DNA from 3 places in the Lacrimispora struthionigena genome. Region 1 is predicted to be linked to each of the others. Evidence: a T-box and tRNA genes for the amino acid it is inferred to sense, from the RefSeq annotation. Region 1 holds a T-box; the other regions hold tRNA genes.
The links. A T-box is a leader RNA that pairs with one kind of tRNA and senses whether it is charged. The one in region 1 lies ahead of leuS (leucine--tRNA ligase), so its partner is inferred to be a tRNA-Leu.

Region 1 (11,116 bases):
TTACAGTCTTTAATCCGCTAATTGTATCGAATTTAGAAACACAATCTCTTCCAACATTTAGTTCAATACCATTAAGACGATTTACAATATAACAAACATAAACGTTCTTTCGTCCACATAATTGGCAAAATGTATCTTCTGTTGCGATCATGTATAAAGTTTTTGAATACCATTCTTTTTTTACATTTTCCATTAATAGCTTTTTATTGTTAGTAATTGTCATTCTTGCTTTACTATCAAACACAAGATCTTTATTCAATTTGGATTTGGTTAAATCGGTGTAAGCTTCTAAGCAACCATAAAGATTCCCATAAATATTTGTATTTTTTGCCTCCTCACTATTTTTTATTAACACCATTTCTTGTTTTGTAATAAGCTTGATGTTACTAGATACAGAATTTGCGTCTTTTTTAGACATTCATACCTCCATATTTTTTTCGAACAGACGTTTATACGGTTAAATGTATTATAACGCAAATAAAAATAATAGTCAATGATAAATACCATATATTGTGTGCGTGTTGTATTCAATCATACATATTGATATTTGTATGCCTATAATTGCAACAACCGTACATACCTTTGGGTGCACGGTGACTTTCGCATATTTCTGAGAGAAACTATTTACAGAGTAACTATATTGTAGTCACCCTAATTACTGGATTTCACTTTCACAGAAAGTAGAGAAATCTAATTACTCCAGATGGAGAACGGTTAAATGACATTTTATTCAATTTTTAGTTCGATTGTTCGAATCCTCCTTATCTGCATTATTGAATATGGAAGCAAAATAAAAAAGCCCTCAAATCCTTATAAAGGATTCTTAGACTTTTATGTGTTCGGTGTCGAACTATTATAGTTTATTTTTGCTGTCCAAAAGTATATAAATTTGGAATCAAGAGAAACTACTAAAAGAAACTTATGTTCGACATTGCTAATAAGTTCCGAATCATAGGAATTTACTACATATCTAATTCAATTCCAGATAGTTGTTTACTCTCCGGACACAAGAAAATTTACGCTCTCTGATAGAGGACACAGCTGTTCTACTTTCACACCAAGTTAAAATTTAGACCTTTCCTAACTATATATAATTGTTTCCATTAAAAGTGATTAGTATTTTATATTCTTTGCTTTTTTTGGGAAATGCAGCTACAAACCGCAGATCCGAAATTTCAAAATTTTCATTTCCTTCTATGATATAGATAGTGTCTTCAGTATTCTTAGACGGATTTCCAATCAATACACTTAAGTAATATACCTTATTTCCAATTTTCAAAATAGAAGAATCCCCTGGTAATAGGTCAACAGTATTGCGGTCATATTGTTTGCCCAAAATTTTTAAAACTATGGTAGTATCATTTTCCCTTTCTTTTATCATATAATCTTTTCTTGTGTTAAAATTGGGGATAACAATATCATTTACTGTATGCATATCATTGCTACAATCAAAATTCATATTATGAATTATCTCTTTATCCTCTATTATTAATCTATTCTCATGATATATTTTTAGTGCATATTCTGGAATATTCATTTCTTTCTCTAACGGTTGTAAATCAGATACCATAATATTATCATAAGAGCCTGTACCATTTCCATCTTGTATAAAAGCTGGTACCTTTTCTTTTCCTAGTAAAACATGAGCAAAGTACCTATGTTTACCATCTAATATATGGTATCCAGCACTACGTCTCATTAGCCGTATAGGCTCACATTTATCTTCTAAAATATACGGGATGGCGTTAATTACTCTTTGGAAATTATCGTCTGTGATAGCATGTGAATTGGCACTTATTATCTCATCTATATTTATCTCTCCATAATATGTTGTTTGCCCTAAACTACTGAGTGGAAACTCTATAGTTTCAAAAAATTCAAAATAATTAAATGGATTATCAGTTTCACTCATAAAGTCTTTATATAAATCCCCATTTTTATCAATGAATTTACACAGTTTTATTTTGTATTCTTCAAATTTTTCTTTATTTTTATATTTGATCATTGCACCTACCCCTAATTTAAAATATGATTTATAAATACAATCATACCACACCATCAATATAAAATAATAGGCATACCAGATATTTTTATCCAGTATACCTATTATTTTAATCTTCAATTTCAATATTCCATTCCAACATTGCCTGATACACTTTATCTGGTATCATACCCTTATACTTTTCAGCCATATCCTTAATTACATTATCCCTATACTCCTTATATACAGCAAAGGCAGCTGCAGGATCTTTTAATAAAGTTTAAATAATTATAACAAGTTATAATTAGTTTAACCCTTATAGAATCAAGGCTTTTCGCTTATCTAAAGGATTCTTATTACCGCCAAAACTATTTGCACACGATATTTACAATTCTTCCAGGAACATAAATTTCCTTCACAATGGTTCCGGTAATCTTATCCGGAATCAATGCCTTACCAGCCTCAATTGCATCTTCCTTTGAAACATCCGCCGGAAGTTTTACAACTGCTCTTGTTTTACCATTTACCTGAACAGCCACTTCGATTTCATCCTCTTTCATTGCTTCCTCACTCCACTCCGGCCATGTGGCATGGAATACAGAGTCTGTGCCGCCAAGCTGCTGCCACAGTTCCTCGCCAATATGAGGAGCAAATGGAGCTAGAAGAATTACAAAGGTCTTTAATGTCTCTTTGTCAATACCGCCGGCTGTTTTTGCAAGCTCGATCAGCTTGTTGTTATATTCCATAAAGCCGGATATTACAGTGTTTAAGTTAAACTGGTTGAAACGCTGTTCAATGTCAAATACCAGTTTGTTGCGGAGACGGATCATCTCTTTGGTCGCTTCTACATTCTTTTCACAGTTATCTGATACCAGATTATAGAAACGGTTTAAGAAACGGCTGACGCCTTCAATTCCTCTGTCATCCCACTCTGCATCTAACTCCGGCGGTCCTACAAAAAGTTCATACATACGGAGGGAATCACAGCCATAATCCTGAACAAGCTCATCAGGAGAAACCACATTGCCCTTTGATTTACTCATCTTAATTCCGTTTTTACCAGTAATCATTCCCTGGTTAAACAGTTTGGTGAATGGCTCGTCAAAATCTACCACACCGATATCATTTAAGAACTTGGTGTAGAAACGGGAATACAGAAGATGAAGAACTGCATGCTCCACACCGCCGATATACATATCAACAGGAAGATATTTGTCCGCTTTCTCTCTGGATACCAGTTCTTGATCATTGTGGCTGTCTACATAACGGAGGAAATACCAGGAAGATCCTGCCCACTGAGGCATGGTGTTGGTCTCTCTCTTTGCAGCTGCACCGCATACCGGACAGGTGGTATTAACCCACTCGTCAATATCTGCCAGAGGGGATTCTCCTGTACCAGTCGGCTGGTAGCTTTCCACTTCTGGAAGAGTAAGAGGAAGCTGATCTTCCGGCACGGGAACATTGCCGCAGTGAGGGCAGTGAATAATCGGAATCGGCTCACCCCAGTAACGTTGTCTGGAAAATACCCAGTCACGAAGTTTGAAGTTTACTGTTTTCTTACCAAGACCTCTTGCTTCGATCATGGCAGGCGCCTCTTTTTTAAGAACGGCTGATTCCATGCCATTCCATTCGCCGGAATTGATCATGGTTCCGCTGGCGTCTGTATAGGCCTCTGTCATATTCTCAATTTCTTTGCCGTCTTTTGCAATTACCTGAATGATTGGAATATTAAATTTGGTTGCAAATTCAAAGTCTCTGTCATCGTGAGCCGGAACGCACATGATTGCGCCAGTTCCGTAGTCACCCAGTACATAATCGGAAATCCAGATGGGAACTTTTGCTCCGCTTAAAGGATTGATTGCATAGCTTCCGGTAAATACTCCAGTTTTTTCCTTATCCTGGAGACGGTCTACATTGGATTTCATGGAAGCGTCATAGATATACTGATCCACTTCTGCTTTAGTTTCCTCTGTTGCAAGAGAAGATGCAAGGGCATGCTCCGGTGCAAGAACCATAAAGGTTGCTCCGTATAAGGTATCAGGTCTTGTGGTGTAAACCGTAATGGCTTCTTCTTTCCCCTCAACTTTAAAATCTACTTCTGCACCGTAAGATTTTCCGATCCAGTCAGTCTGCATCTTTTTAACCTTTTCCGGCCAGTCAAGCTTATCCAAATCATTTAAAAGGCGGTCTGCATAGGCAGTGATCTTTAACATCCACTGTCTTAAATTCTTTTTGGTAACTGTGGTTCCGCAGCGCTCGCAGCAGCCGTTTACCACTTCCTCGTTGGCAAGACCGGTTTTACAGGAAGGACACCAGTTAATGGGGAATTCCTTTTCATAGGCAAGACCCTTCTTAAACATCTGGACAAAAATCCACTGGGTCCACTTATAAAATCCAGGATCTGTGGTATTTACTTCCATATCCCAGTCGTAAACAGCCGCGATTTCATTGATCTGCCGTTTAATATTACTTACGTTCTCAGCCGTTGATTTTGCCGGATGAACGCCCATCTTAATGGCATAATTCTCTGCAGGAAGGCCAAATGCATCCCAACCCATAGGGTGAATCACATAATGTCCCTTTAAAATCTGATAACGGCTCCAGACGTCAGAGATCACATAACCTCTCCAATGGCCAACATGAAGGCCGCTGCCAGACGGATATGGGAACATATCCAGACAATAATATTTTGGTTTCTTTCCATCGTCAACATTGATGGGGTTCTTTTCCCAATTCTCGCGCCATTTTTTCTCAATGGCACTGTGGTTATAAGATGATGCCATAACAAAATTCCTCCTTATTAGACAATCACGGTAAATTTGATTCTGATTGCATAAAAAAAGCGCCTCCACCCGTAATAAAACGGCTATAGAGACGCAGTATCTACCGCGTGGTACCACTCTATTTCATACAGAACGTATGCGCTCAACCGGACAGACTCTCCTGTCCGCCCGCTGTAACGGTCGGGATTCCGGCTATACCTACACAAAAGCCATGGCTTTCTTCAGTATGCTACTCAAAGGCCAGTTCAGCAATCTTTCCCAACCGGCTCTCACCAGCCGCCGGCTCTCTGAATGTTTCAGACTGCTTACTACTCCTAATCACAGTATTTTTGCTAAGTGTAAATGTAACATAATTGCCCGGATGTGTCAACCCGATTTTATGAAAACTCTGCAACAACAAAGGAAATGGCAGACAATACAAAAAATAAAATCATACCAACGTTCAAAAACAGGATTTTACCTGCTCCCCTGCCCCATACCGATTCCTCACCCTGCCAGAAAATCCATTTTTCCCTTGTGACAAAAAACAATACGGTACCAGCGATCATAGCTCCATACAAAAACAGGGCATAGAAAACTGCAAGGGGCTTGATATTCTGAATATAAATAGCTGCAACGGATCCAAGGAAATTAATAAACATATGAAACCCAATGGTATAGCGGATTCTTCCTGTTCTGGTATAAATATAGCCAAATACAAGACCGATCCCAAATGCATAGAAGAATTGATAAAAATTCCCATGACACAATCCAAAAATAATAGCAGATACCAATACAGCTGCCTTATCCCCATATCTGCGGACACGGTCAATGATGAGTTTTCGAAAGAGAATCTCTTCGCAGACCGGCGCCATGATTACCATAATTGCAACGATTGTTCCTGTATTCAGTCCCTTAAGTACTTCTGCAACGGGATTCATCATAGGCTTTCCTTCCAGAGCACTGATGAGATACATAAGCAGCTGTCCCGCCAGGTTACCGGCAACCAATGCACTGATACAGATAAAAAAAGAATAAATCAACAGCATTTTTTCCGGTTTTTGGCTTACCGGCTTATGGGTAACAGGTATATTCTTTATAATCAGAAATAAAACCAGCCCTCCCGCTGCATAATTAGCCAGGGAAACCGAAAATAAGGACCAGCCCCTGGACAAATTAAAAATTCCTTTCTGACTGACCACCTGAATCACAATCCTTAACACAATCTGCAGTACAATAGATGCACTGAGAAACCCCGTATATCCAAGTCCGATTCTGCCAAATACTTTTTTTGCGCCTTTTGTCTCTTCCACCAAAAATCTTACCTCCTGCTGAATTGATACCAGTGTAACACAGAATGGGTAAATACGCAATTCTGCTGGTTTCTTACATTGGAACCAGAATCCTGATGCTGCAAAAAGCGGATCCAATCATGCATTGGATCCGCCCTGGTACCTGTTTTATACTTCTGTACGGTCAACCTTGGATGCCCGTTCCTCCACTTCTTTCTTCTGAACATCTCCGGGAGCCAGCTCATACCGGCTGAACTCATATTCAAAAGTACCAATACCACCTGTCATGGAGCGAAGGTCTGTATTATAGCCAAACAGCTCGGACATGGGAATATCCGCCTCTATAACCTGTTTTCCATGATGATTGGAGTTCATTCCAAGAACACGTCCTCTTCTCCGGTTTAGATCTCCCATAACATCGCCGGTAAATTTATCGGGCACTGTGACTTTTAAGGAAGCGATGGGTTCCAGCAGTACCGGATTGGCATCCATAAAGCCTTTTTTAAAGGCCATGGTCGCCGCCATCTTAAATGCAAGCTCGGAGGAATCCACTGGATGATAGGATCCGTCGGTGAGCGTTGCCTTGATTCCTACAACAGGATAGGCAGCTAATGGTCCTTTTAAGACACATTCAGCAATTCCCTTTTCCACTGCAGGAAAATAATTCTTGGGAACTGCTCCGCCAAATACAGATTCTTCAAATATATAAGGAGTCTCCAAATCACCGGAAGGCTCAAAGGTCATCTTTACATCACCAAACTGGCCATGACCGCCGGACTGCTTCTTGTATCTTCCCTGAACCTCCACTTTTTTGCGGATGGTCTCACGGAAAGCAAATTTAGGTTTGCTTAATTCAATCTCAACCTTATAGCGGTTTAACAGCTTGCTGACCACTACCTCCAGCTGCTGATCGCCGATTGCATACAGAAGAGACTGACGGTTCTCCGTATCATTCACTGCCTTTAAGGTCCAGTCCTCTTCCGTTAATTTAGCCAGTGCATTGGAAACCTTATCATCGTCACCCTTTGTTTTCGTCTTATAACGCATATACGTATAAGGAGTAGAAATCTCAGGCTTATGATAGACAATGGGTGCAGAGCGAAGGGCTATGGTATCACCGGTCTGTGTCACGTTCAGCTTGGATACGGCTCCAATATCTCCCGCTTTTAATTCCGGAACTTCGATGGCATCTTTTCCCCTTAGTACATAGAGTTTTCCACTTTTTTCTTCCGTATCTTTATTTACATTATAGATGGCTGAATCCGCTTTCAATGTTCCTGTACAGATCTTCATCAGAGAATACTTGCCGATAAACGGGTCTAAGATTGTCTTAAATACCCGGGCTGACAAAGATACATTGTCATTGTATCTGGCAGTAAAACGTTCTCCGGTGGAAACATCCACACCGATGCATTCATAACGCTCCGGTGATGGAAAATACTTGTCAATTGCCTGTAAAACCATCTTTACACCCTGGGCATTAATTCCGGAACCAAGCATGACCGGAACGATATTTCCCTGTATTACATGTTCCCGAAGTGCAGAAGAAATCTCTTCCAGGGTAAACTCGTCGCCTGAGAAATACCGTTCCATGTATTCCTCACTGATTTCAGCAACTGCTTCCATCAAAGCTTCTCTGGCAATTCCTAAATTCTTCTGGCTATACTCAGGAATCTCACATTCCACATAATCACTGTTAACGGTGAAGCGCCGCCCAGCCATTTTAACCACATTCACAAATCCTACGAACTTTTCGTTCTCTCTGATAGGAAGGTGGAACGGAGCTATCTTTCTTCCGAATTCTTTCTCCAGCTTTAAAAGAAGTTCACGAAAGCTGGCCTGATCGTCATCCATATTGGTTACAAAAAACAGTCTGGGAAGCTTGTACTTTTCACAAAGCTCCCATGCCTTTAACGTACCAACTTCAATTCCTGCCTTGCAGTTTACTACGATAACAGCAGCATCTGCTACACTGATTGCTTCTTCAACCTCACCAACAAAATCAAAATAACCGGGAGTATCAAGTAAATTAATCTTGATCGGTCCATCCTCTCCTTCATATTCCAATGGAATCAGGGAAGTGGAGATGGAGAACTGTCTCTTAATCTCTTCTTTGTCATAATCGCTGATGGTATTGCCATCGGTAACTTTTCCCATTCTGCTGATGGCTCCGGTCACTAACGCCATTGCTTCAGCAAGGGTAGTTTTACCGGCGCCCCCGTGCCCAAGTAAGGCGACGTTACGGATTTGTTTGGTTCCATACACGTTCATAAGCATTCCTCCTGTTCGGTATTTAAGTCTATAACAATATTTTACTAAAAATGTCTTATAATTGCAAGTAAAAGGTACAATTTGCACAAATATTTTTCGACATTTTTCTATATTTTGATAAAAGAAAAGAGGGCACCGCCCTCTTCTTTTCCTATATTCACCTATAAATATTGTATTTATACCAAAATCCGATTTTTCAGGGTATGTGATGCAATTTCACTGCAGCCTGGAGTGCTGCATCAAGTGCTGTAATCCGTGGTATGGAAGTCCTCACCCCCGGCAGTCCTTTGTTAACTCTTTCATCCACCATCTCCCGCAGAATATCATTTTTCACAAGAAGGCTTCCCCAGTACCAGAGATCAAATCCATCTGCTTCCATTTTAGCTGCAGTATCACGGATCAGCCCCCATAAGGCGTCTGCACATTCCCGGTGAATCTCTATGGCAGTCTCGTCTCCTAATGCTGCCGCCTGACAGGCAAGAAGGGAGAATCTGGCGATCTGGGATTTCTCCATAAGATTAGCATTGATATAATCATCTATTTTTCCCAATGTATCAATTCCGGTCGACTTGATAAAAAGAGGCGTAAGAATGGGACTCCCGCCCCGCCCGGATAAATCATTGCCTACCGATCTTAAAACCTTTAGTCCCAGATCAAAACCGCTGCCTTCATCGCTTACAATGTGATTATAGCCTCCTGTTCTGTGTATGAGCCCGTTCTCATCTCTTCCAAAGCATACGGAACCGGTGCCGGATATTATTATAAGAGCCGGCGTTTCGGTCACATAAAGAAATACTTCGCAGTCATTGATTACCTTCAGTTTGTCAGGCAAAAATTCCATTTCTACAAAAAAGGATCTGCAATCACGTTCATGCGCCGGAACATCAATTCCACTTGCTGCCACACAGATCCCCAGGCAGCTGCCCGGATCCAGATTCAGCTCTTTTAAAGCTGGGATTACCAGTTCCCGGTAACGCAGCCTGCTTTTTTCGGCTCCATCTGTGTTGAGGCTGCAGCCAGGTGCTGTAAATTCACCCAGCACGTTACCTGCGGGATCGCAGATCTTTAAACGTCCATTGGTTCCTCCCACATCCAGTCCGGCATAATATCCTGTCATAGCCTTGTACTCCTCCCGGTTGTTATCTCCATAGCATAAAACCTGCTGTGGTAAACATCTCATTTCCATCTAAAAGATACTTCTTTAATGAGGCCTGCAGCGAAGTAGTGCAGGAAAAATATTCCAGTGCTTCCATGGTAAAATCAAAGCCCATAACCCGTTCCAGTATCTGTGGCTGCCCGGTTAGTACAGGCATTTTATGAAATCGTTTCATAAAGCTTATAATTTTGCTGGACTCAGGCAGAATATGATTAAGATGGGGATCCAGAAGCCAGCTGTCGCAGACAAGAATCTGATTTTCATAATAGTTCTTTGCAGTATGAAAAGAAGAGTCAATGCTGTCAGGAGATAAATCAGAACCTTCCGGAATATGAACGGCAACCGCCTTCTCTCCCGGTGCAAGCTTAAGGTCCCACTCCTTTTGATCCAACAGTACGGGAGCATCCATCTTTACTGTTCCTGATTTTAAATCCACCATATATCCAGTCAAAGCACTGTCTCCAAAATCCAGAAAGGTTTCTGTTTCACGTTTCACACTTCTTCCATTTGTGCCTGAGATATATCCGTCCTGATCAATCATCAGATCCGGACATGCCAGTGCCTGAAACTCACCGGATTGTCTGTTTTCAAAAATCACAAACGGGAATTCATAAGTCACTTCCTCAAACTGCAGACTGCCAAATCTTCGGACTTTTCCGGTAAGGGAGTGGAATACCCACTCAATCCGGTCAATCCCCACCTGGCCATTATGATATTTGCGAAATGACTGAATCCATATTTCAACATCTTTGAAAGAATCCCGGATAACAGCTTCCGGTATGCCCTGCTTTTTTAATTCCTGTACCAGTTCCGGCAACATCCAGTCAATGTAAATAACAGGAAGCAAAAAGTCATCCAAATGAAGGAGTCTGGCATGCCTGATTCCAAACATCACGGCTTCTGCTGCTCCCTCAGGATCTTTTTCCACCAGCAGAAGTTCCCGGCATCTGCTGTAATTTCTTATAAAATATTCATTACTCTCGTAGGCAGCGGCAAAAAAAGCCACCGCTGCCTGAGTATCTTCACTAAATATACTGAGTTTTGTCATTGTTATTTGTAAATCCCACTTTCAACGGTCCTGCTGTTAAAATACGTTGCTTTTCATCAAATACCGGTCTGAGATTTTCTGCATAGGCTGAAAACTGGGCAAGGGATTTAAATTCCTGATTATCTGCACATACACAGAAGTAAGCAATATCATCCCCATAGGTACGGAATTCGCATTCAAACAGCTGGTCATCCACGGGTTCCAACGTACTGCTGCACCAAAGAGCCACAAAGCCACCTGCCTTACTGCCGAAAAGCCAATTGCCGGAGATCATGGTCTCGGAAAACTTCGGTGAAGGAAAATAAGCATGGGTGAAATGAATGGGATGCTCCTCTGGTATATGATAAACAGCTCCCAGTAAATTTCCTTCCTGAACCAGTGCAGGCATTACTCCATTACCGAACCAGTATCCCGGTCTCATGGAACAGGAATCACAGGTTCCGCCCGGGTGGTTTGTAAAGATGTCGGTCTCCATATCAAGGGCTGCATACCACATATGCTGCTGATAGCCATATACGCCAGGCTCAAAGCAGGTAGTTCCATGGAACCGTTCATTCAGCGACTTGGTGTATTCACAGGTTGTGGGATCGGAATCGGGATCAAGAG
Region 2 (11,116 bases), 220 kb from region 1:
GCTTTGAGAAATAGCGGTAAAAAAACACCTGTGCTCATGTCATCCTCTATACAGGCACAGCTTGATAATCCTTATGGTCTAAGCAAACGGAAAGCAGAGGATCTGGTAAAGGCATATGCGGATGAAACAGGAGCCGATATTTATATCTTCCGCCTGCCCGGGGTTTTCGGCAAATGGTGCGCACCTAACTATAACAGTGTAGTGGCTACCTTCTGTCACAACATCGCCCGTGGTTTACCCGTACGCATGGATGATCCCGATACAAAAATTTCACTGGTCTATATTGATGATGTGCTCCAAGGTTTTACAGCAGCATTGCAGGGCGATATCATAAAGCAGAACGGGTTCTGTCAGGTGGAACCCGTTCATCACACTACGGTCAGGGAACTGGAACGTACCATCAGGGGATTTCGGGATGGCAGGCAGAACCTTGAGCTGGCGGACATGGCCGAACCACTGACCCGAAAACTGTACAGCACCTATTTAAGCTATCTGCCTGTTGACCAATTCTGCTATGCACTTAAGGAACACAGGGATCAGCGGGGCGCTTTTGCTGAATGCCTTAAATCAGCAGCAGGGGGGCAGATCTCTGTTAATATTACAAGACCAGGCATGACAAAGGGCGGTCACTGGCACCATACCAAGACAGAGAAATTCATAGCCGTAAACGGTTGTGGCATCCTGCGCTTTCAAAAACTGGGCGGGGGGGATCTCCTTAAGTATCCCATATCATCAGAAAAACTGGAGGTAGTAGACATTCCGCCTGGCTATATCCATGATGTAACCAATACAGGCAGCAGTGACCTGGTGTTGCTGATCTGGGCCAGCCAGCTTTACGACCCTGAGCATCCGGACACATATCCTGCTGAATTTAATGATAATTCATGCAAAAAGGAGTAAGCAATGAAGAAACTGAAATTAATGACCATACTGGGAACCAGACCGGAAATCATCAGGCTGTCCGCCTGTATCAAAGCTTTTGACCAGTATTTTGACCATATTCTGGTTCATACAGGGCAGAATTGGGCGAAATCCTTAAATGACGTTTTTTTCGATGACCTTGAAATCCGTCCGCCTGATTACTGCCTTTCATGCCCTGGTGAAACTCTTGGGGATACCATTGGCAATATTATCGCAGAATCCTACCGGATTTTACAAAAGGAAAAACCCGATGCCCTGCTTGTGCTGGGAGATACCAATTCAGCACTGTCAGTCATCTCCGCCAAGCGCCTTAAGATACCCATCTTCCACATGGAAGCGGGCAACCGGTGCTTTGACTTAAATGTGCCTGAGGAAATTAATCGCAAGATCGTGGATCACGTATCTGATATAAACCTGGCCTATACAGAACATGCCAGGCGATACCTTCTGTCTGAAGGTATTACAAAAGAGCATATCTTTGTCACTGGCTCTCCCATGACCGAGGTACTTGAAAGCTGCAGGCAGAAAATCGACCAAAGCAGCATACTGAGCAGGCTTATGCTGGAACAGAACCGGTATCTGGTCGTATCCGCTCACCGAGAAGAAAACGTTGATGCAGAAGGCACATTTATTCCACTTATGCAGGCTGTCAATGCGGCCGCAATGGCTTACCGGATGCCTGTGATTTTTTCGGTGCATCCCAGAAGCCAGAAAAAAATTAAAGATTACGGCTTTGTCTTTGATCCGCTTGTACGATGCATGGAACCCTTCGGCTTTCTGGATTATTGCCAGCTGCAAAAAAGCTCTTTTTGTGTGTTGTCCGACAGTGGAACTCTTTGCGAAGAAAGCGCGATTCTCGGTTTTCCTGCAGTACTTCTTCGAACTTCCACGGAAAGGCCCGAGGCCCTTGACAAAGGTTCTGTCATTATTGGAGGAACAAACGAAAAAGACATCCTACAGGCCCTTGCGTTGTCTGTATCTATGGGAACCAGTAAGGAATTGATTGCTCCGATTCCCGACTATACAGATACCAATGTTTCCTGTAAAGTAGTCAAAATCATTGAAAGCTACACCAAAATTATCAATCAGAATATATGGAAAAAAACTATATGAGGTGAATAAAATGAGTCTTGTGCACACTCTGCTGTTCATGTTAAGACAGGGACAGGATATGAAATTCGCCCTCAGCTGTTTAAAATCTCTGGAAAAAAGCACCTACAAAACAATTGTCGTCTATAATCAGGGAAACCTGACTAATGATAATTTGAAAAATTTTTTACAAGAAAATTTTAAACTTGACTTTCACATTATTGGGGACGGCACAAATGTAGGCACAACAGTTGGACGGCAGAAATGTTTTGAATACATTTGGAATAATATACCAGATACACTATATATCAGCGAACTGCATTTAGACATGATCTTCTCTCCAAACTGGGAGACCCCACTGGTCACCTATCTTGAGAATAATGAAGAACCCCTGATCAGCTGCGGCATTGTGGATAAAAAAGGGGCGATGCCCTTTTTAAACAAAACTGCTGTTCTGCCTGAACAGTTATCACAATACGATGACTTTCTTTTGGGATTGCGAACTGACAGCGTAGTTCAGGGATTTACGAATCCATGTGTTCACGTTTCTGAAATACTCAAGAAAACAGGCGGCTATAATGCAGCTTTTTTAAAGGGACGCCAATGCTTTGAAGATGACAGTATGCTTCTTGGTTACTACTACTATTATGGAACTAAACGGAGCTGGTATCCAAAAGTCAATTATAATTCCGTGGTATATCACGAAATCGCCGGTCAGAGGATGACAGCAGGCGGTAAATCCGCAGACAATTTTGACGGCCTGGTAAAGCAATACGGCACCATGGGACTCAAAGCTTTAAGCGAATTGCACGGCAGTCCATGGCACAAACAATATTTTTTAACCCGTTATCAGGAAGGACTGAATAAATAAATGAAAGTACTCATTCTTGGAAACAGACTATTTTCATACGATATGCAGTGGGGATTTAAGCAGGCAGGCTGCGAAGCCTCCGTCCTCACGGCTACCACTGTGAATCAGATGGATCAGATTTTAACAAATTGTGACGCTGACCTCCTTATCACTCTGGGAGCACCTCTGGAACTCAAACATGATGTCATGTCATTTCTGGGAAATAACCGCCCTAAGTCTCTGAAGCATATCCACTGGGACACCGATGGCATATCCAGTACCTATTTCCTTTCAAAAACAGGAGACGGTATTGAGATGGATATCATTTATGCATCAAAACCTGATCTGGTGCTTACCATGTGTCCGGAAATGCGCCAGTTTATTATTAAAAAGGGGTTCCCCTGCGAGATGATGTATTACGCCTACTGTCCGGTCGTTCATCATCCAATGGAAGGCCTTAATACAAAAGAAGAATTTATTAATCTGATCGGCAATTCTTACGCAATGATATACCCATTCCATCCGGAACACTACCGCTATAAATCACTGCAGATACTCTTAAAACCGCTTCTGGAAAACGGATACCAGATACAGCTTTACGGAGACCCGGGCTATTTGCCCCTTATCAAACAAATATTAGCCATGGATACGCCTCAGATCCATTATCATGGGGGTATGGCCTATGACCGCACCTGCGCAGCATATAACAGCAGTTTTGTTAATCTTGTAACACAAAATCACCAGCAGACCATAACCAAGCGTACCTTTGAAATACTGGGTTCCGGCGGTTTTGTTCTGTCATCCGACAATGCTGAGATCAGAAACCTGTTTACTCCGGGACGTGATCTGGTTGTGTCCTCTTCACCCGAACAGACTCTGGAACAGGTAGAATACTATAAGAATAACAAAGAGGAATGGATGAACATACGAAAAAATGCGGCGCTGAGCGTACAGAACCATACCTACAAACAGAGGGCCGAGTATATTATTGAACAGTATAAAAAATGTTTATAACCTCTCTTCTCCCTGCCTGATACTTTCATATTCAATTACTCCAATTCCACAGACAGGGAGAATACTTTCACCGCCTGCTTTCCCGTTGCCGGGAATATATTTTGTTGATTTTCAATTTAAATACTTGCCAAATGGAAAATCCTGTGATAGAATAATGAACGTTGTAAGTGCAAGCCGGCATGTCGGAATGGCAGACGAGGCGGACTCAAAATCCGTTGATGGCAACATCGTGTGGGTTCAAGTCCCACTGCCGGCACTACACCCTTGGCAGGGAGCAAGACTTCTCAAAGCGGATTTATTCTGGCTTTGGGGAGTCTTTTCTCTATGTCCACATATTTTTCCTACAATTCCCTTAATTTTACATAATATTCTAGGAAAACCAGATGGTATTATGATATACTAATTTCAGAAAAAACAAATCAGATCCGAGGTGATTTTACGAAACGTCATATTCTTTTCATGGCTGCTCTTCTGTCTCTGTCTCTTAATGGTTGCAGTCACCGAAATTATGTAAAACCAGATTTGTCAGACATTCAGACAACAAGTGTCAAAGAAACAACTGCCTCCACCCAAACGTCTGTGATAGAAGTACAGAATGAATCCGAAAGTTCCGGCAGTTTAAGCACAGATCCCAAATCAAAAACAGCTACTTCGATCTACGTTTATAAGAATGACAAGGTGACCATTGAATATCCGGTTCTAAAAGAATTAGCAGATGAATCGAAATTGGAAGCCGTCAACAATCGGTTAAAAGACAATGCACTGGAAATTATTAAAGCTTATTCCATTGATCCATCAAAGGACACTCTTACTGTCAGTGCTGACATCGTTTCAGCTGACAGGAACAGAATCAGCGTTGCCTATACAGGCATGCTTTCTGCTGAGGGGGCAGCACATCCCACCAATGTTTATTACACCAGCGTCATTGACTTAAAGACCGGGAAGAACATCAGGCTGACGGACTACGTCGATCCAAAACTGCTGGCTCAGTATGTGTTGTCTGATCAGTGTAAGTTTTACAACACCTCTCCCGAGCTTAAGGAAGCTTTGATGAGTGCGCGGACTGATATGGATGAACAGACATATACCGACATTTTTCAAAATGCAGATTTTTCATCAGAACAGCTGGAAAAAGGAGCCACAGAGTTTCCGGAATCCTTTAGTTATGAGGATCAGGGGGGCATTATTGTCTCCATACCCGTCGCTTATGCTTTGGGGGATTTTGCGTTAATTGAATATACTCCTGAGACAAAATAACAAAAAGAGTTGCCATTTATCCCTTTCTCTGATAAAATAGGACGGAAAAATAAAAAGAAACGGGGTATTCTCATGAGTAACAACGCAAAACTGACAACCCGAGACTATCTGCTCAGCATTCAGCATCTTTTCGCCATGTTCGGCGCAACTGTGCTGGTACCCTTACTGACAGGTCTCAATCCATCGCTGGCATTATTCTCTGCAGGCGTTGGCACCTTAATATTCCACTGCTGTACTAAATTTAAGGTTCCTGTGTTTCTCGGTTCATCCTTTGCTTTTCTGGCCGCGGTTACCGCAATTATCCGACCGGAAGGAACCGTGATCCCTGAGAACGTACCTTTAGTACAGGGTGGAATTATTTTTGCCGGTCTGGTGTATTTAATCTTCGCATTTATTGCATTCATCATCGGCGCTGAGAAGATCAAAAAGATTTTCCCTCCCGTTGTGACCGGTCCTGTAATTGTAGTCATTGGAATTAACCTGGCTGGCACGGCAATCAGTGATGCAACCGGTAATTTAAGTCTGGCTGACGGTGTAACACCTGCTATCGCGCTGAACCTGGGAATAGCGATATTCACATTATTCGTTGTTATTCTCTGTTCCATTTTTGCCCATGGATTTTTCAAGCTGGTACCCATCCTGATCGGAATCGCAGCTGGTTATATCCTTTGCATTGTGTTAGGGGCATTTGGAATCTTCCATATGGATTACTCAGCCATTTCAGCTGCATCATGGATTAATATCCCGTTTGTAACAAAGGATCTCAACGGCGTAACCTTTATGTCTGTTCCAAAGTTCAGCTTAGGTGCTATTCTTTCCATCGCACCCATTGCCTGCGTTACTTTCATGGAGCACATTGGTGACATCACCACAAACGGAACCGTTGTAGGAAAAGATTTTCTTAAGGATCCGGGACTTCACCGCACTTTAATGGGCGATGGAATTGCCACTCTGCTTGCAGGATTGCTTGGCGGACCTGCCAACACTACTTATTCAGAGAATACAGGTGTTCTGGCAACGACTAAAAACTATAACCCCAAGCTTCTTCGTGTGACAGCTGTTTTTGCAATCATTCTGGGTCTTTTTGGAAAAGTCGGTGCAATTCTTCAGACTATTCCGGGTCCTGTAAAAGGTGGTGTGGAGATCATGCTGTTTGGTATGATTGCCGCTGTAGGTATACGCTCTCTGGCAGAGTCTAACCTGGATTTCACACACAGCAGAAACTTAACTATCGTTGGTCTGATCCTGGTATTCGGACTTGGACTTGCCCAGCTTGGAGGGCTTAACGTACATGTCGGTTCTGTAACATTAAACATTTCAGGTCTTTTCATCGCTGTTATCATAGGTGTCTTTATGAACCTGATACTGCCTGAAACCCCTGATACAGCAAGAGATTAAGAAAGGATTATACTATTATGGATTTATTAATGGACAATGTAACTGTTTTTACCCACCCGCTGATTCAGCACAAAATTTCAATCTTACGAGACAAGAGAACTGGAACCAATGAATTCCGTGCGCTTATAGAAGAAATTGCCATGCTGATGGGATTTGAAGCATTAAGGGATCTTCCCTTACAGGATGTGGAGGTTGAAACCCCAATTGAGACCTGTATGACTCCCATGATTGCCGGTAAAAAAATGGCAGTTGTTCCGATCCTCAGAGCAGGTCTTGGTATGGTGAACGGAATCCTTGCTCTTGTACCGTCTGCCAAGGTAGGACATATCGGTTTATATCGGGATGAAAAAACTCATGAGCCCCATGAATATTACTGCAAGCTTCCAAGCCCGATTGAGCAGAGAACCATTGTTGTTACCGACCCCATGCTTGCTACCGGCGGTTCTGCTACTGCAGCCGTTGATTTTATTAAGCAGTACGGCGGAAAGCACATTAAGTTCATGGCCATCATTGCTGCTCCAGAAGGTTTAAAAAGACTTCATGAAGCACATCCGGATATCCAGATCTATGTAGGTCATTTAGATCGTCAGTTAAATGAGAATGCATATATCTGCCCAGGTCTTGGCGACGCTGGCGACCGTATATTCGGTACAAAATAGTAAATATAAAAAAACCTGTATTTTACGCCTGAAAACAAGGCATGAAAATACAGGTTTTTATGTAATACAGGATCAACCGATCCCTTTGTATACAATACTTAATATGAATACAAGTAGTGCAAGTGAGACATAAATGTATTTTGCAGTAAAAACAAAATAATTACCTAGTGGTTTATTTCGTCCTTTATTTAACTCTTCCATGATCTTCTCATCTTTAAGTACCCAGTAGATTATCACGGCACATAGCACTGCGCCAAATGGAACCACATAGATCGTAATATAATCCATCCAGGCACCCATATATGGCTCGTATTCAATGAAAAGGCCTATAATAAAAACAACTGCGCCAACAAATGCAACTGCTGCTTTTCTGGGGAAATGCAGATGTGTCTGAATCGCTTCTGAGCAGACTTCAAACATATTAACCAGAGAGGTCACTCCCGCAAATAATACGGAAAGGAAAAACAATATTGCAATAACTCTGCCCGCTGGAATCTGTTCAAACACTTTAGGTAAGGTTATGAACATCAGAGGAGGTCCGCTGGCCGGATCCATCTGAAATGCAAATACAGCAGGAATTATAGCAAAACCGGCTAAAAGAGCAGCAACGGTATCCAGCAAAGCAGTGGTAACTGCCGCTTTGGGTATATCCTCTTTCTTATCCAGATAGCTTCCGTAAATAACCATTCCTGAGCCTGTAATGGATAGGGAAAAGAAAGCCTGTCCCATAGCCATAACCCACGTTTCCGGTTTTAGCAAAAGTTCCCACCTTGGTACCAGCAGATATTTATATCCTTCAAAAGCCCCGGGAAGGAAAAACACCCGGATCGCAATCAGTAAAAACAGAATAAAAAAAGCAGGCATCATGATTGCATTTACTTTTTCAATGCCTTTTAATACACCGCCTGCTAATATAGCTACCGTCATGATAACTACAAGCAGATGCCACGGAACGCTGCCAAAATGTCCAGTTGCCTGGGAGAAATATTCTGAAGCTTCCCCCTTCATCATAACACCGGACAAGGATCCCCATAAATACCTTAACACCCAGCCCACGATTATGGCATAACCAATGGCTATACCAAAGGAACCAATCAAAGGGATGGCACCCAGAAAGGAACCGCCTTTTTTTCCTCTCGTCTTAAGAGCATAATCATAGGAGCCAATGGGACCTGTGCCGGTGAGCCTGCCAAAAGCAAACTCTCCGGATAAGCCAACGAGACCAAATAAAAATACAAAACCAAAATACACCAGTAAAAAAGCAGCTCCTCCATATTGTCCCAGCCGATAGGGAAACATCCAGATGTTTCCCATACCAACTGCGGAACCAACAGAAGCCAGAATGAATCCAATTCTTGAACCGAATTTTCCATTTCCTGCCTGGGCATGTTTACTTTCGCTCATGTTTTATTTATTCCTCAGTAATTTTCTTTTCTACGATTTCTCCCTGCTTTTTGTAGATGGAATTACCCTCTACACAGCCTCTGACGCAGGAAAGCGGATAAATATCTGCTTTTGGTCCGATCACTGTACCAGGATTTAAAATAGCACCACAGCCGATTTCTGCGTAATCTCCAAGGATGGCACCAAACTTCTTAAGTCCTGTTTCAATATCTCCATCTTCTGCATGTACGGTAACAAGAGATTTATCTGTTTTTACATTGGAAGCGATGGAGGATGCACCCATATGGGACTTATATCCTAAAATGGAATCTCCAACATAGTTGAAGTGAGGAACCTGTACGCCATCAAAAAGAATAGAATTCTTTACTTCTGAGGAGTTTCCAACTACTGCGCCTTCGCCAATAATTGCGTTGCCTCTGATAAATGCGCAATGACGGATCTGTGCGTTCTTGCAGATAATTACATGCTCGCCCATACATGCTGTTGGCGGAAGATTTACAGACTTATGAATCCATACTGCTTTTCCTACATGAACATATTCATCTTTTGGAAGACGCTCTCCAAGAGAAACGATAAACTCGCTGATCTTAGGAAGAATTTCCCACGGATAGGTGGTCTGTTCAAATAATAATTTGGCCACTGTATGATTGGTATCAAATAAGTCCTGGTTTGTCATATCTTCTTTTTTCATGTTAATAATCTCCTATTTTTGTTTTTTATAATTAGCTGCCGCAGCATCAAATACATTACGCAAATCATAATGATTATTGAGCTTCAGTACCCAAGCGGTACGTCCGGCAACAAAATTCTCCAGTTTCTGCATATATTCTTCTGAGGTTATGCTTCCCTCTGAGACATAAGTTAATCCCTTTTCCCAGCTGGCTGTCAGTTCTGGATTAAGCAGCTGTTTTATGGAGGCATTCACTACATCATAGATCATCTCTCCTAACAGCGTAGGCACAATCACCTGGGTCTTCGTATTTAAAGAGAGATATTCTATATTAAAAAGCTTTTTTAATATCTCTGCTCTTGTGGCACTGGTTCCAATACCACTACCCTTAATCTGGGCACGGAGTTCTTCATCTTCAATTAACTGACCCGCATTCTCCATAGCAAGAATCATGGATCCTGATGTATAACGCTTTGGCGGAGAAGTCTCACCTTCTTTGATAATCAGCTTTTTAACAGGCAGCTGCATTCCCTTCTTCAATGAACCAAGCATGGCAATAAAAGCTGGATTGTCCATTTGCTTTTGTGATGTTTCAGAATTATTCTCATCCTGATTTTCACTGTCAGGGAGAGGTTCTTCCGTCTTTTCCTCTGCTTTTTTCTTGCTGCCGGAACCATCTGCCACTTTTAAGTACCCCTCTTCCAGCATTACCCGGAAGTTGGAATAAAAGTGCTCTTTTTCTTCAACCAGCTCAAGCGCATACTTTTGATAAATGGCCGGCGGATAGAAAATACTTAAAAACCTTCTTGCAACCACTTCATAAACCTTAGCCGCAAGGGGTGTTAAGCCTCTTAAGGAGGAAAGACCCTGACCAGTGGGTACGATGGCATAATGGTCCGTAATCTGCTTATCATTGACATATCTTGTTTTATCAATTGATTTGTAGGATCCTCTGTTTAATACTTCCTCTGCCGCGTCCTTTAAAGGCTCAAAACCTTTCAGACCACTGATGTTCTTATAGATTTCCTTTGCTACTGCGGTGGAAAGAACTCTGGCATCTGTTCTGGGGTAAGTGACCATCTTCTTCTCATAAAGCTCCTGAACTACCTTAAGAGTCTCATCAGGACTAATCTTAAACATCTTAGAACAGTCATTTTGAAGTTCAGCCAGATTGTAAAGCAACGGCGGATTCTTTGTTTCCTTCTTTTTTTCAATTGATGCAACAACTGCTTCCATGGGATCTGATGCAGAAAGTATCCCTATCAGCTCCTCGGCATGCTTTCTTTCTTTAAATCCATTCTCTTTATAGAGGTATGGCGACTCATAAAACTTAGACCCCGGAGCGCTTTTCCATTCACCGTCAAAATCAAGATCTTCTCTGGTAAACGTACCGATAACGCGGTAAAACGGTGTCTTTACAAAGTCCCTGACTTCCCGCTCTCTCCGCACCACCATTCCCATTACACAGGTCATGACCCGGCCAACGGAAATAACAGTATTCTTCCCGCTCTTTAAATAATTTGAAATATTCTGTCCGTATCTTAGTGTAAGCAAACGGGAAAAATTAATTCCCATAAGATAATCTTCTTTTGCACGCAGATACGCAGAAGCCGAAAGATTATCATATTCCGTTTCGTCTTTTGCTTCCCGTATGCCTCTTAATATTTCCTCTTCTGTTTGGGAATCAATCCAGACTCTCTTCTGCTTCTTATCCTTCACCCCCGCCATCTGGGCAACCAGTCTGTATATGTATTCTCCTTCTCTTCCGGAGTCAGTACAAACATAGATTGTATCCACGTCAGGTCGGTTTAGCAGACTGCTTACAACTTCAAACTGTCTGGCTGCACTTGGAAT
Region 3 (11,116 bases), on a different contig from region 1:
GTGTGCTGAGTCCACAGACTGTACCACCCATCTCTTAAAATCTCAATATTTTGCAGATAATTAAATGTTCCCATAAACGCAGGAAGAACAGGCAAAATAAAGAAAGCCAGCCATACAGGACTCCTCCTCAGCTTCATTTGTTCTCCACGAATTACATTCCACAGCATCAGCTCAACGCTCCTTTCTTGTAAAGCACCGGCGTCCGGTGAAATAGATCACTGCAAACAATCCCATAAGCAGCCAGAAACTGCTCCAGTCCACAGGAATATACTGCAAATCTGCTATCCTGGTCTCGCTGTCCCAGTTCATTCTTACCGGTGTTAAAACTCCGTAATAACTCCATAAAACCACTTTTTGTATATTCTGGGGCAGAAATAAACTGAACAGCCCCGCAAAACTTCCTGTGATACCAATAACAAAAGAAACCATCTGATTGGCAAACAATAGGGAAAACACCTGTTGAATCGCTAAGATAACAACAGTGACCGAAATTGTTATAATAAAATAATAAAGCAGAAAACCTGGAGGAAATGGTTCCGTAAATCCTGCTGCTTTACCCAGAATGATAATAAAGATTGTCTGGACCGCCCCTACTGCCACCATATACATGGAGGCGCAGATAAATTTCGCATCAAATAAGGTCCCCGCCGGCATGACTGTCAGGAGTAGCTTAAAAGTCTGTCCCTTATGCTCCAGATCACAGATTTTTGATGCCGTTATTGCTGCAATCATGGGCATCATGATGGTATTTAACACGGAAAAATGGTACAGGCACTGCATATATCCCTGGGACAGCTTTTTTGCATCCATATTCCGAAATGCCCACAACCCCCAAAGACACTGCACTCCAAGCAGCGCCAGAATAATAACCCAGACTTTTCTCCTGCGTATTTTATAAAATTCAAGAAGTATTCCTTTCATCAAAGCTTCACCACCATTCCTGTTAATTCCAAAAATATATCCTCTAATGTTTTCTTCCGTTCCTCTATGCGTACAACTCCAATATCTTCTTTTAAAAATCTCATAAAATACCCTGCCAGCTGATTATCGTTTAATTTAGGAATCAGCAGGTAGCCTTCCTGTTCCTGATACGCAATTCCCTGGCTGCTTAATACAGTTCCAGCCGCCAGATTATCCAGCGTACGAATTGCAATACGGCTTTCACTTCTGTCATGAAGTACGGAAAGCCGATCCTGAAAAACCAGTTCTCCTCTTGATATAACACCAATATGTCCTGCCATCTGATCAATTTCGCTTAACAAATGACTGGAAACCATTACTGTTATACCAAAGGATTTGGGAAGGGAGCAAATCAGTTCCCTTATTTCCTGGATTCCAGCCGGATCAAGCCCATTGGTGGGCTCATCTAAAATCAGAAGCCTTGGATTACCAAGCAATGCCCCGGCAAGGCCAAGTCTTTGCTTCATTCCCAGAGAGTATTGACCCGCTTTTTTGTTTTTTTGGTCCTCCAGACGGACAAACTTCAGTACCCGGTCAATTTCACTGTCCGGCAGTTCTTTTAAGGTACTGATAATTTTTAAATTTTCTTTTCCCGTCAAATGGGCATAGAAGCTTGGGGCTTCAATAAGAGAACCCGTTTCTTTTAAAATAGCAAGGCGGTTTCTCCGATTCACCTGTTTATCAAATACAGTAATGGTTCCCCTGGTGGGCTTCGCCAGCCCCAGTATCATCTTCATGGTTGTTGATTTTCCTGCTCCATTTGGTCCAAGAAACCCGTAAATTACTCCCTCTGGTACGGAAAGATCTAAATCCTTTACTCCCATAGCAGCTCCATATTGTTTACAAAGACCACTGGTGGTAATAATATTTGCCATAATGTTAATCTCCTCTGTTTATTATGATCTCAGTCTAACAATACTGCCTTACACCAGCCTGTAGGTGACCTTACATTTACCTTAAACATTTATTTTTTTGATCAATTTGTTAATAATTCGGGTTATAATGATAGCTATAAAAACAGAAAGGAACAAATGCAATGAATGATATCTTTGACTGTAAACTGCTTCTTGTTGATGACGAACCAGAGCTTCGCAGAATGGTTGGAAGCATGTTAAGACAAAGCGGTTTTAAAAAGGTCATTTCTGCAGCAGATTGCAGCCATGCTCGTCTGCTGTTTACTTCTGAAAAACCAGATGGAGTAATTCTGGACGTTTCTCTTCCAGACGGCGATGGTTTTTCCCTGATGCGTGAATTCCGCTCAATTTCTGCGGCTCCGGTTTTGTTTCTTTCTGCCAGAGATGAAGATGAGGACCGCCTTCTGGGACTGGGGCTGGGTGCAGATGATTATATTACCAAACCATTTCTGCCAAGGGAACTGATCTTGCGGCTGCATGCAGTCTTAAACCGTACCTATTTTCCAGTTGTGCTAAACCAAAAGGAGAAGCCTGTCTTTTATCTAGGAAAAACAATGATAGATTTTAACAGTGGCTCTATTACTTCTGAGAAAGGAACATTCACACTTACAGCAAAGGAGTATGCACTCCTTGAGAAATTATTTGATAATAAAGAGAAGATTGTGACGGGAGACAGCCTCTGCCTTGCAGCATGGGATGACCCTCTCTATGGGTATGAAAATACACTTATGGTCCACATTCGGCGTTTGCGCGAAAAAATAGAGTTGGAACCTTCCGACCCTGAATTTTTAATTACCGTCCGTGGACTGGGTTATAAACTGGTGGGGGTGACATCATCTTGAAAAGCTTAATAAAAATCTTATCCAGATATGTGCTTTCAGCTGCGGCTACAGCCATACTTCTGCTTATTATCAACTTTACAGTACTGACTGTCTGGCTGTTTCAATCCGCCAGTGAATACGGAAAAAACTATACCGTTGCACAGATGGCGGAAGAATTAACGGAATCTGATGGAATGTATTCACTTTCTGAATCCGTTTCCAGCGAGCTTAAGGATAAACAGCAGTGGGCTATGCTGATAGATGAGAAAGGCGCCGTTGCATGGGGTACAAATCTGCCTTCTGATGTGCCACTTAATTATAAGCTGACTGACGTGGCAGGGTTATCCCGCTGGTACTTAAAAGACTATCCAGTTAAGGTCTGGCAGCATGAAAACGGACTTTTTGTAGTTGGAAGCCCTAAAAACAGTATGTGGAAAATTGGTCTGGAACTCCCGATGAAATTAGTGAACAATTCAGAAATCCTCATACCTACGCTATTAATTCTGAATCTTATTACCGCTGTATTACTTGCCCTGCTCTTCGGTTACCGGCTGTTTTTAGCTTTAAAAAAACTGACCACAGGCATTGAGGACTTAGCTCGAATGCAACCCGTTGCATTACCGGTTCAGGGGATTCTGGGAGATCTGGCTACGGGTATTAATCATGCATCAGCCCAGCTGATCCGGCAGGAGTCCGCCCTGAACAAACGGGATAACGCCCGAACTACATGGATTGCGGGCATATCCCATGACATCCGGACTCCCCTATCTATAATTATGGGGTATGCAGGCCAGATGGAAGAAGACAATACTCTTAATAAGAAACAGCAGGAACTTGCTGTTACAATACGGATTCAATGCCAGAAGATAAAAGCTTTAATCAATGATCTGAATCTGGCCTCCAAGCTGGAATATGACATGCAGCCCATACGAAAAGAAGAATTTCTGCTTGCACCTCTTATCCGCAGTATTGTTGCAGAACTGTTAAACGGCAATTGTTCTCCCAGACATACGCTGAGTTTATCCATTGATGAGAATGCACAGAATATTTCTATAATTGGGGACAGCCAACTGATAAAGCGGGCCATTACCAATATAATCCTAAACAGTATAAGACATAACCCAGATGGCTGTGATATTACAATCCAGCTGAACGCGGAATCTGGGACGTCATCCCTTTCCGTTACAGATAATGGAACCGGATTTCCAGTACAGACGCTGAAACGTCTCAATCATCCCAGGGAACCAATGGAACTGGATAATCACGGATTGGGGTTAACCATTGTCCGCCAGATCATGAAAGCTCATAACGGCACAGCCTCCTTTACCAACCTTACAGGCAGCGGCTGCCGGGTGATCCTTGCTCTGCCGGAAAAACCATAGGAGCTTATATAAAAAAAGCAGAGATTATCTTAAACGATGTTTAACTGTTTAAAATAGCTTCTGCTTTTTTAATTTTAATTGCTGTCAGGGACAAGTTTCGCATATACGTCAATAATATTTTCAACTTCCTCATCTGTTGCAGTATCACTCAATGGTATGAAATCAAAACTACTTTTTTTGTACTGCTCTTTCAAACTATACTGTATATTATTACCTCTTTTATGCAACCACACAACAACATCACTGGCTATGTATACCACTTCATCTATGCACCCGGATTCCTGCGCTACCAGAGTATACCCGACGCATTTCTGTAGAGTAAACCATGCAAATACTTGCCGTAATCTATCATCTGAATCCATTTGCCTGAATCGGTTATACTCCAATGTAACGTTATACATTACATCAATGTTATCTTTATAATCGCCTAGAGATGCAGTGTTCATAATGAACTTTTTCGTATTATACGCAGCTTCATAATCATTTTTATCGTAAAGACTCTTTGCTTTGTTTACCAACGAATACTGCCATCCTATAAATGCAAAAATTGCTATAGCCAGAACAATTATCATTGCACCAATTTGTTGTTTCATAGTAAATTTCTTTGATTTAGAAATTTTTGCTGATGGATCATCCTTACTTACTTCATATAAATTTTCACTTACATCCTCTCGTTTTGTTCCACAATGAGAACAAAACATGCCATCTTCCGATAGTTCCTGCCCACAATTTTTGCAATACATTTCTACTCATCCCTCTTTTATTTTCTTCTAATTATACATAAGAAATCCATTAATTACCATAACTTTCATTTTTATTGTTTATTAATGCTATCTAAAAATTGGTCAAATATCTGATAGAACTCTTCCCTTTCTGCCAGATGCACATTATGGTTTGTGTTACTCATCGTATAAACAGTTCCATCTTTTAGACATGCTTCCATTTCCTTAAAATCCTGTTTAGTCACACATCCTTCTCCTGCCGACTTTATAAGTAATGTTTTGCATGTAATCAAGGAAAGCAGATCCATCCAGTTATAATTATTTGCCCGATATGCGGCTAACGCCTGCTTTGAAAACCAAAAGTGATATCCGGATTTATCTTCATATAAACTATTAATGAAATATTCTGTCTCCAGCTCAGAGCCTGAGGACATTCTTATACACTCCAAAGCTTCTCTTCTTGTGTCAAATGTTTCGCGCCAATCCTTTGTAAAGGCATCATAATCTTTCACCTGACTAGATAAAATGGGAATGTGCTTTTCAGGCCCTTTTGCCGTTTTATCCAGAATGGCTGCTGCCTTAACCTTGTTTTGATACGTGGCCGCAAGATATCCCACAATACCTCCCCCCATGGAATGCCCCACAAGAATTGCATGTTCTATGCCAAGCATCTCCATCAGTTCCCTGACATCTTCTCCCATTTCATCTATGGTATAATATCCATCCGGTTTACTGCTTCGTCCATGCCCTCTTAAATCCGGCGCAATTACTCTGTATCGATCCGCGTAATGGACAATAAAATCACTCCATGTTTCCGCTCTGCCATACATTCCATGCATACAGATAATCACCGGTTTTTCTTCCTTTGTATCATAATAAAATAATTCTGCTTCGCTTAAACTGGCTGTTTCCCTAAAAATTTTTCCCATACGTCTTTCCCCTTTTAATTAGTTTTATATAAAACTATTAGAATAAAAAAATACAATTACCCGCAGAAACTATGCAGAAATTATATTTTTAAATAGCGCTAAAATTCTTGTTAATTTTTTCCAGGGATTTCATCAAAGCTTCCCTCTCCTCTTTAGGGATATCTCTATATACAGTTTCATATAGATTCTTTGAAATATCCTCAAACATCGGTTTTAGATCCAACCCCTTTTGCGTAAGGGAAAGATAGGTTATCCGGTTATCTCCCGCATCCCGTTCCTTTTTTACATACCCTAGACGGACCAGTTTCTCTGCAAGCACAGTCACAGTTGATTTATCTTTTTTAATGGAACCCGCCAGATCCTTCATCGTAATTTTTTCTGTATTGAGTAATGTAAAAATAATATCTCCATGGGACGGTGCCAATTCACAGACTCCATAATCCGCCATTTTTCCAATAATAAATTTATTTGCCTGCGCCCTTATTTTGGACAGCACTGATATAATGTCTTGTTCTCTCATAGTTCTATAATAGTTTTATATAAAAGTATTGTCAAGCAAAAATTTTATTGTATTAAAAAAAGCTGCTGTACCCAAAAGTACAACAGCCTTTTTCCTATGCCGGCGACCGGAATCGAACCGGTACGGGCGATTAGGCCCGCAGGATTTTAAGTCCTGTGCGTCTGCCAGTTCCGCCACGCCGGCAACAACTGAATACAATGCTTACGCACTGCACAACATAAAGATTATACAAAATCATATCTTACTTGTCAACTATTTTCGATTTTATTTCATCCTGAAAAAGGAAATTAAAAAGATTGAATTTATCAATAATAGTAATTGTTTTTATTTTAACGATATGATATAATAAAAAAAAATCCACTAAGGAGGGTATTTTATGGAACGCATCGTAGTAATCGGAGCAAACCATGCAGGAACTGCTGCAATTAACACAATTTTAGATAATTATAAAGATAAAGAAGTAACTATATTTGATTCCAATAATAATATCAGTTTTTTAGGCTGCGGTATGGCTTTATGGATCGGAAACCAGATCACATCACCAGATGGGCTGTTTTATTGCAGCAAAGAGATTTTTGAACAGAAAGGTGCAAAAGTTTATTTAGAGACCATTGTTTATCATGTTGATTTTGATAAGAAGGTGGTATTTGCAACAGGAAAAGATGGTCAGAGTTATCAGCAGCCTTATGACAAGCTAATTATTGCCTCCGGATCACTTCCCATCTCTCCAAACATTGAAGGTACAGATCTTGCTAATGTACAGTTCGTTAAATTATATCAGAACGCCAAGGAAGTTATTGAGAAACTTCACGAATCCATGATCCGCAATGTTGTGGTAGTGGGTGCCGGTTACATCGGCGTGGAACTGGCGGAAGCATTTAACCGGATTGGCAAGAAGGTCACTTTAATTGATAACATGAGCACCTGTCTGTCAGGTTATTACGACCGTGAATTTACAGATATTATGTCTAAGAATCTGGAGAGCCACGGAATTAAGCTGGCCTATGAAGAGACTGTAACCAGCCTGAAAGGCAACGGTAAAGTAGAAAAGGTTGTAACAGATAAAAATGAATATGCAGCGGATATGGTAGTCCTGGGAATTGGCTTTAAGCCTAACAGCCAGCTGGGCAAAGATACTCTTAAACTGTTTAAGAATGGTGCCTATCTGGTTGACAGACACCAGCAGACAAGTATACCTGACGTTTATGCCATCGGAGACTGTGCTACTGTATTCGATAATTCCATTCAGGCTACCAACTATATTGCGCTTGCTACCAATGCGGTCCGCTCCGGTATCGTAGCAGCTCATAATGCCTGCGGCACTCCTCTTGAATCCATCGGTGTTCAGGGCTCCAATGGTATCTGCATCTGGGATCTGAAGATGGTATCTACCGGAATTTCGTTGGAAAAGGCTAAAAAACTGGGTTATGATGCGGCTGCAGCTGATTATGAAGATACACAGAAGCCTGCATTCATACAGCATGATAATTATAAAGTCAAAATCAGGATTGTATATGATAAAAAGACACGGATTGTCTTAGGTGCACAGATGTGTTCCGAATACGATATCTCCATGGCAATTCACATGTTCTCACTTGCCATTCAGGAGCAGGTAACCATTGATCGGTTAAAGCTGACAGATATCTTTTTCCTTCCACATTTTAATAAACCATACAATTACTTTACCATGGCAGCCCTTCAGGCAGAATAATCTAAGGATATAAAAAAGACGGTATGTCCACTGGAACACACCGTCTTTTTTATATCGCTCTTTTTTTAATGGGCGGAGAAGGATTCGAACCTTCGAAATCGTCGATAACAGATTTACAGTCTGCCCCCTTTGGCCACTCGGGAATCCGCCCATGCTTTATGATCAAGCGAGTGTTATTTTAACATAGACAAGTCAAAAAATCAAGGTATTTTTTAAAAAATTCTAATAAAAATGTACAACTTAGTCTCTGTCTCCCACCAGCAAAACTGAACTGAACGGCGGCATTGAAACCCTTACACAGCCATGTTCAACTGCAAATGAGATCTTACCTACATTATAACCACTCTCATACGTCAGCATAACCCGGGACATCGTCTCACCATCCTTCATACCAAGCTGCCAGACCGGTATGGAAACTTCCTGCTCACTTATATGATTACTCACTGCAACCGCACAGATACAATTATTGAAAAACCGCCCGTACGCAATCAGGTGATCTCCTGCAAGAAGGGATTTTAATGAACCAACGCGCAGTGCAGGAAGACTTCGATGCAGCTCAGTCATATATCTGTGAAATTCAATCAGTTCCAGATTTTCATTTCCCCACGGATAAGTTCTACGATTATCCGGATCGGTCCATCCGCAGACACCAGCCTCATCTCCGTAATAAATGGCAGGTGCTCCCGGCCAGGTCATCTGAATCATCACACCTTCCCGGAATATGCCATAGCTGATCCCTTGGGAAGCAGCCTCAGGTCCTTCCGTTGAGGTACGGCCTGTCTTTCCATTGGTTCTTGTAAGAAACCTGGAATGATCATGGTTGGAGAGCTGATTCATGGCGGTTAACAGTGATCCTGACATCATGCGGCTCATATGGTAATTCATGGAGTGAAAGAATGTCTCACCATCTCCCAATAGCTTTAAATTTTTCTCATCGCTATGTTTTTCCATGCCGGTTAAAAACCAGGAGACAGGCTCCATAAATGCATCATAATTCATCACAGTATCCCATTCGTCCCCCTGGAGCCAGCCAGATGGATCTCCGTAATGCTCCGCCAGGACAATGGCATTGGGATTTGCTGCTTTAACCGCTTTTCGAAAGTCCTTCCAGAACTTATGATTAAACTGGCTGCTGTGGCCTAAGTCCGCTGCCACATCAAGACGCCAGCCATCGGCGTTATAAGGCTCAGAAACCCATTTGGCGGCTATATCCAGGATATAACGGCAAAGGGTCTTAGACCCCTCATAATTAAGCTTTGGCAGAGTGGAATGTCCCCACCAGCCATCGTAAGAATCATTGTATGGCCATTTTGAATCAAAAAACTTAAAAAAAGACTGGTAAGGACTGTTTTCAGATTCAAATGCTCCCGGCTCATAGTTCCCTGACAGTTCATAGATCCGTTCTCCGTCTAACCACTTGTGAAAAGAACCACAGTGATTGAATACACCGTCCAGAATCACTTTCATGCCACGTTTATGGACTTCTCCCACAAATCTGGCAAAAAACTCATTGCTGGCCTTTAAATTTTCCCGATCCGTAGTGCGGATCATATATCTGGTAGCACTGCGGTTATCAGAAGCTTCGGGCGTCAGCGCCTCTCCTTCATCCTTAACAATCACACCGTAATGGGGATCTATATAATCATAATCCTGACAATCATACTTGTGATTGGAAGGAGAAACAAATATGGGATTTAAATAAATGACTTCAACCCCTAGATTTTCAAGGTAATCAAGCTTATCCCAGACCCCCTGTAAATCTCCGCCATAAAAGCAGCCCACATCAAACTGATCCGGGTATTTATTCCAGTCATCCACTGCCATAACTCTTTGTCCGATGTAGATATATTCATCTCTTACCACATCGTTGGAGTGATCCCCATTGTAAAAACGATCCACGAAAATCTGGTACATCACAGCGCCCTTCGCCCAGTCAGGTGTGGAAAATCCCGGTACGATGGTAAACCAGCCCGTATCCGGATACTGCCAGACAGGACCGAGACGGCTGTAATAGCACACCTCATCTCCCTTTGTTACTGAGAAACAATATTGGATGGGGCAGTCTCCCACCTTCAGCCTGTATTCATAATAATCAAACATATCGTCTGAGTCTGTTTTAATCATGGCAAAACCGGACTGACTTCCGACCTCAATATAATTTACAGAATCTGCATTATTTGCTGCCGTTCGGAAAAGAAGAACTACTTCATCTCCTTCCTCAGGTTCCGAAGGAAACCGGAAGCTTTCAGTTTCATCGGTGAATAATGCATCTAAATTTAACGCCTCTGCCTGGAAGCACATAGATTCTTCATATCCTTTCCCATCTATCTATTACCATTTTATCTGATTGGATTCAATTACACAACCCCGCCTTTTTCCAAATTGCAATAAAAAACGGTCAGCGGGGTAGCTGACCGTTTTTCGGAGAAGGTATTTCGTTTCTTATGGGGTGTAGCAAAAACTATATAATGTATTGGGGGGGTTTACGTTTATTAATATACCACGCCTGAGGAAATAAGTGTGCACAAACATCAATTTTTTATCAATATTTTTTTATGCATTTTTTCACCCATTCTCCACAGGCAACAAAAAAGCGCAGATTCGCAGGCAAAAACTTAGATATTTTACCGGATCTCTGCGCTTTTATCTCAAATCAAAGTTCAGTCATCAGACTTCTGCTTCAGCAGGAAACAGGCTTTCAAATTCTTTCTGGCCTATCTTCTCCTTTTCCATCAGCAGCTTACAGCAGGCATGAAGGACATCTTCATGTTTTAAAATGATTTCCTTCGCCTTCTCATAGCATTCATCAATGATTCGCTTCACTTCATTATCAATGGTATTGGCAACCTGGCCTCCATAATTCTTGGTATGAGCCAGATCCCTTCCGATGAATACCTCATCGCCATCATTATCATAATTGATCATTCCAACCTGATCAGACATTCCATACTGGGTTACCATAGCCCTGGCAAGAGCTGTTGCCTGCTTGATATCCTGGGAAGCACCTGTAGTAATGTCGCCGAAGATAATCTCCTCTGCGATCCTTCCGCCCAGATCCACCATAATATCCTGCAGCATCTTGCCTTTCGTGTTAAACATATGATCACTTTCCGGAAGAGGCATGGTATAACCGGCGGCACTGACTCCCGTAGGTATG

Region 2: it encodes a tRNA-Leu, which carries the amino acid that the T-box ahead of leuS (leucine--tRNA ligase) is inferred to sense. The anticodon was not compared.
Region 3: it encodes a tRNA-Leu, which carries the amino acid that the T-box ahead of leuS (leucine--tRNA ligase) is inferred to sense. The anticodon was not compared.

Annotation. Positions count from the first base shown of each region.
Region 1 covers NZ_JBMBWP010000001.1:1,650,900-1,662,015, reverse strand. Annotated here, with positions in the region: gene ACOAOT_RS07560 (hypothetical protein) at 1-418, opposite strand, end outside; gene ACOAOT_RS07555 (hypothetical protein) at 1,085-2,122, opposite strand; gene leuS (leucine--tRNA ligase) at 2,350-4,764, opposite strand; T-box leader at 4,849-5,095, opposite strand; gene ACOAOT_RS07545 (CPBP family intramembrane glutamic endopeptidase) at 5,142-6,056, opposite strand; gene ACOAOT_RS07540 (elongation factor G) at 6,204-8,306, opposite strand; gene ACOAOT_RS07535 (BadF/BadG/BcrA/BcrD ATPase family protein) at 8,503-9,423, opposite strand; gene ACOAOT_RS07530 (acyltransferase domain-containing protein) at 9,446-10,510, opposite strand; gene ACOAOT_RS07525 (hypothetical protein) at 10,488-11,116, opposite strand, start outside.
Region 2 covers NZ_JBMBWP010000001.1:1,871,422-1,882,537, reverse strand. Annotated here, with positions in the region: gene ACOAOT_RS08430 (polysaccharide biosynthesis C-terminal domain-containing protein) at 1-900, shown strand, start outside; gene wecB (non-hydrolyzing UDP-N-acetylglucosamine 2-epimerase) at 904-2,034, shown strand; gene ACOAOT_RS08420 (glycosyltransferase family protein) at 2,045-2,881, shown strand; gene ACOAOT_RS08415 (CgeB family protein) at 2,882-3,874, shown strand; tRNA gene ACOAOT_RS08410 (tRNA-Leu) at 4,048-4,130, shown strand; gene ACOAOT_RS08405 (DUF4163 domain-containing protein) at 4,397-5,131, shown strand; gene ACOAOT_RS08400 (uracil-xanthine permease family protein) at 5,204-6,529, shown strand; gene upp (uracil phosphoribosyltransferase) at 6,559-7,188, shown strand; gene ACOAOT_RS08390 (sodium-dependent transporter) at 7,261-8,592, opposite strand; gene ACOAOT_RS08385 (LbetaH domain-containing protein) at 8,600-9,283, opposite strand; gene ACOAOT_RS08380 (DNA topoisomerase) at 9,296-11,116, opposite strand, start outside.
Region 3 covers NZ_JBMBWP010000002.1:2,407,250-2,418,365, forward strand. Annotated here, with positions in the region: gene ACOAOT_RS20235 (ABC transporter permease) at 1-167, opposite strand, end outside; gene ACOAOT_RS20240 (ABC transporter permease) at 172-921, opposite strand; gene ACOAOT_RS20245 (ABC transporter ATP-binding protein) at 921-1,835, opposite strand; gene ACOAOT_RS20250 (response regulator transcription factor) at 1,997-2,716, shown strand; gene ACOAOT_RS20255 (sensor histidine kinase) at 2,713-4,077, shown strand; gene ACOAOT_RS20260 (zinc-ribbon domain-containing protein) at 4,152-4,820, opposite strand; gene ACOAOT_RS20265 (alpha/beta fold hydrolase) at 4,892-5,728, opposite strand; gene ACOAOT_RS20270 (MarR family winged helix-turn-helix transcriptional regulator) at 5,817-6,224, opposite strand; tRNA gene ACOAOT_RS20275 (tRNA-Leu) at 6,346-6,431, opposite strand; gene nox (H2O-forming NADH oxidase) at 6,625-7,959, shown strand; tRNA gene ACOAOT_RS20285 (tRNA-Tyr) at 8,029-8,110, opposite strand; gene ACOAOT_RS20290 (glycoside hydrolase family 13 protein) at 8,200-10,260, opposite strand; gene ftsH (ATP-dependent zinc metalloprotease FtsH) at 10,627-11,116, opposite strand, start outside.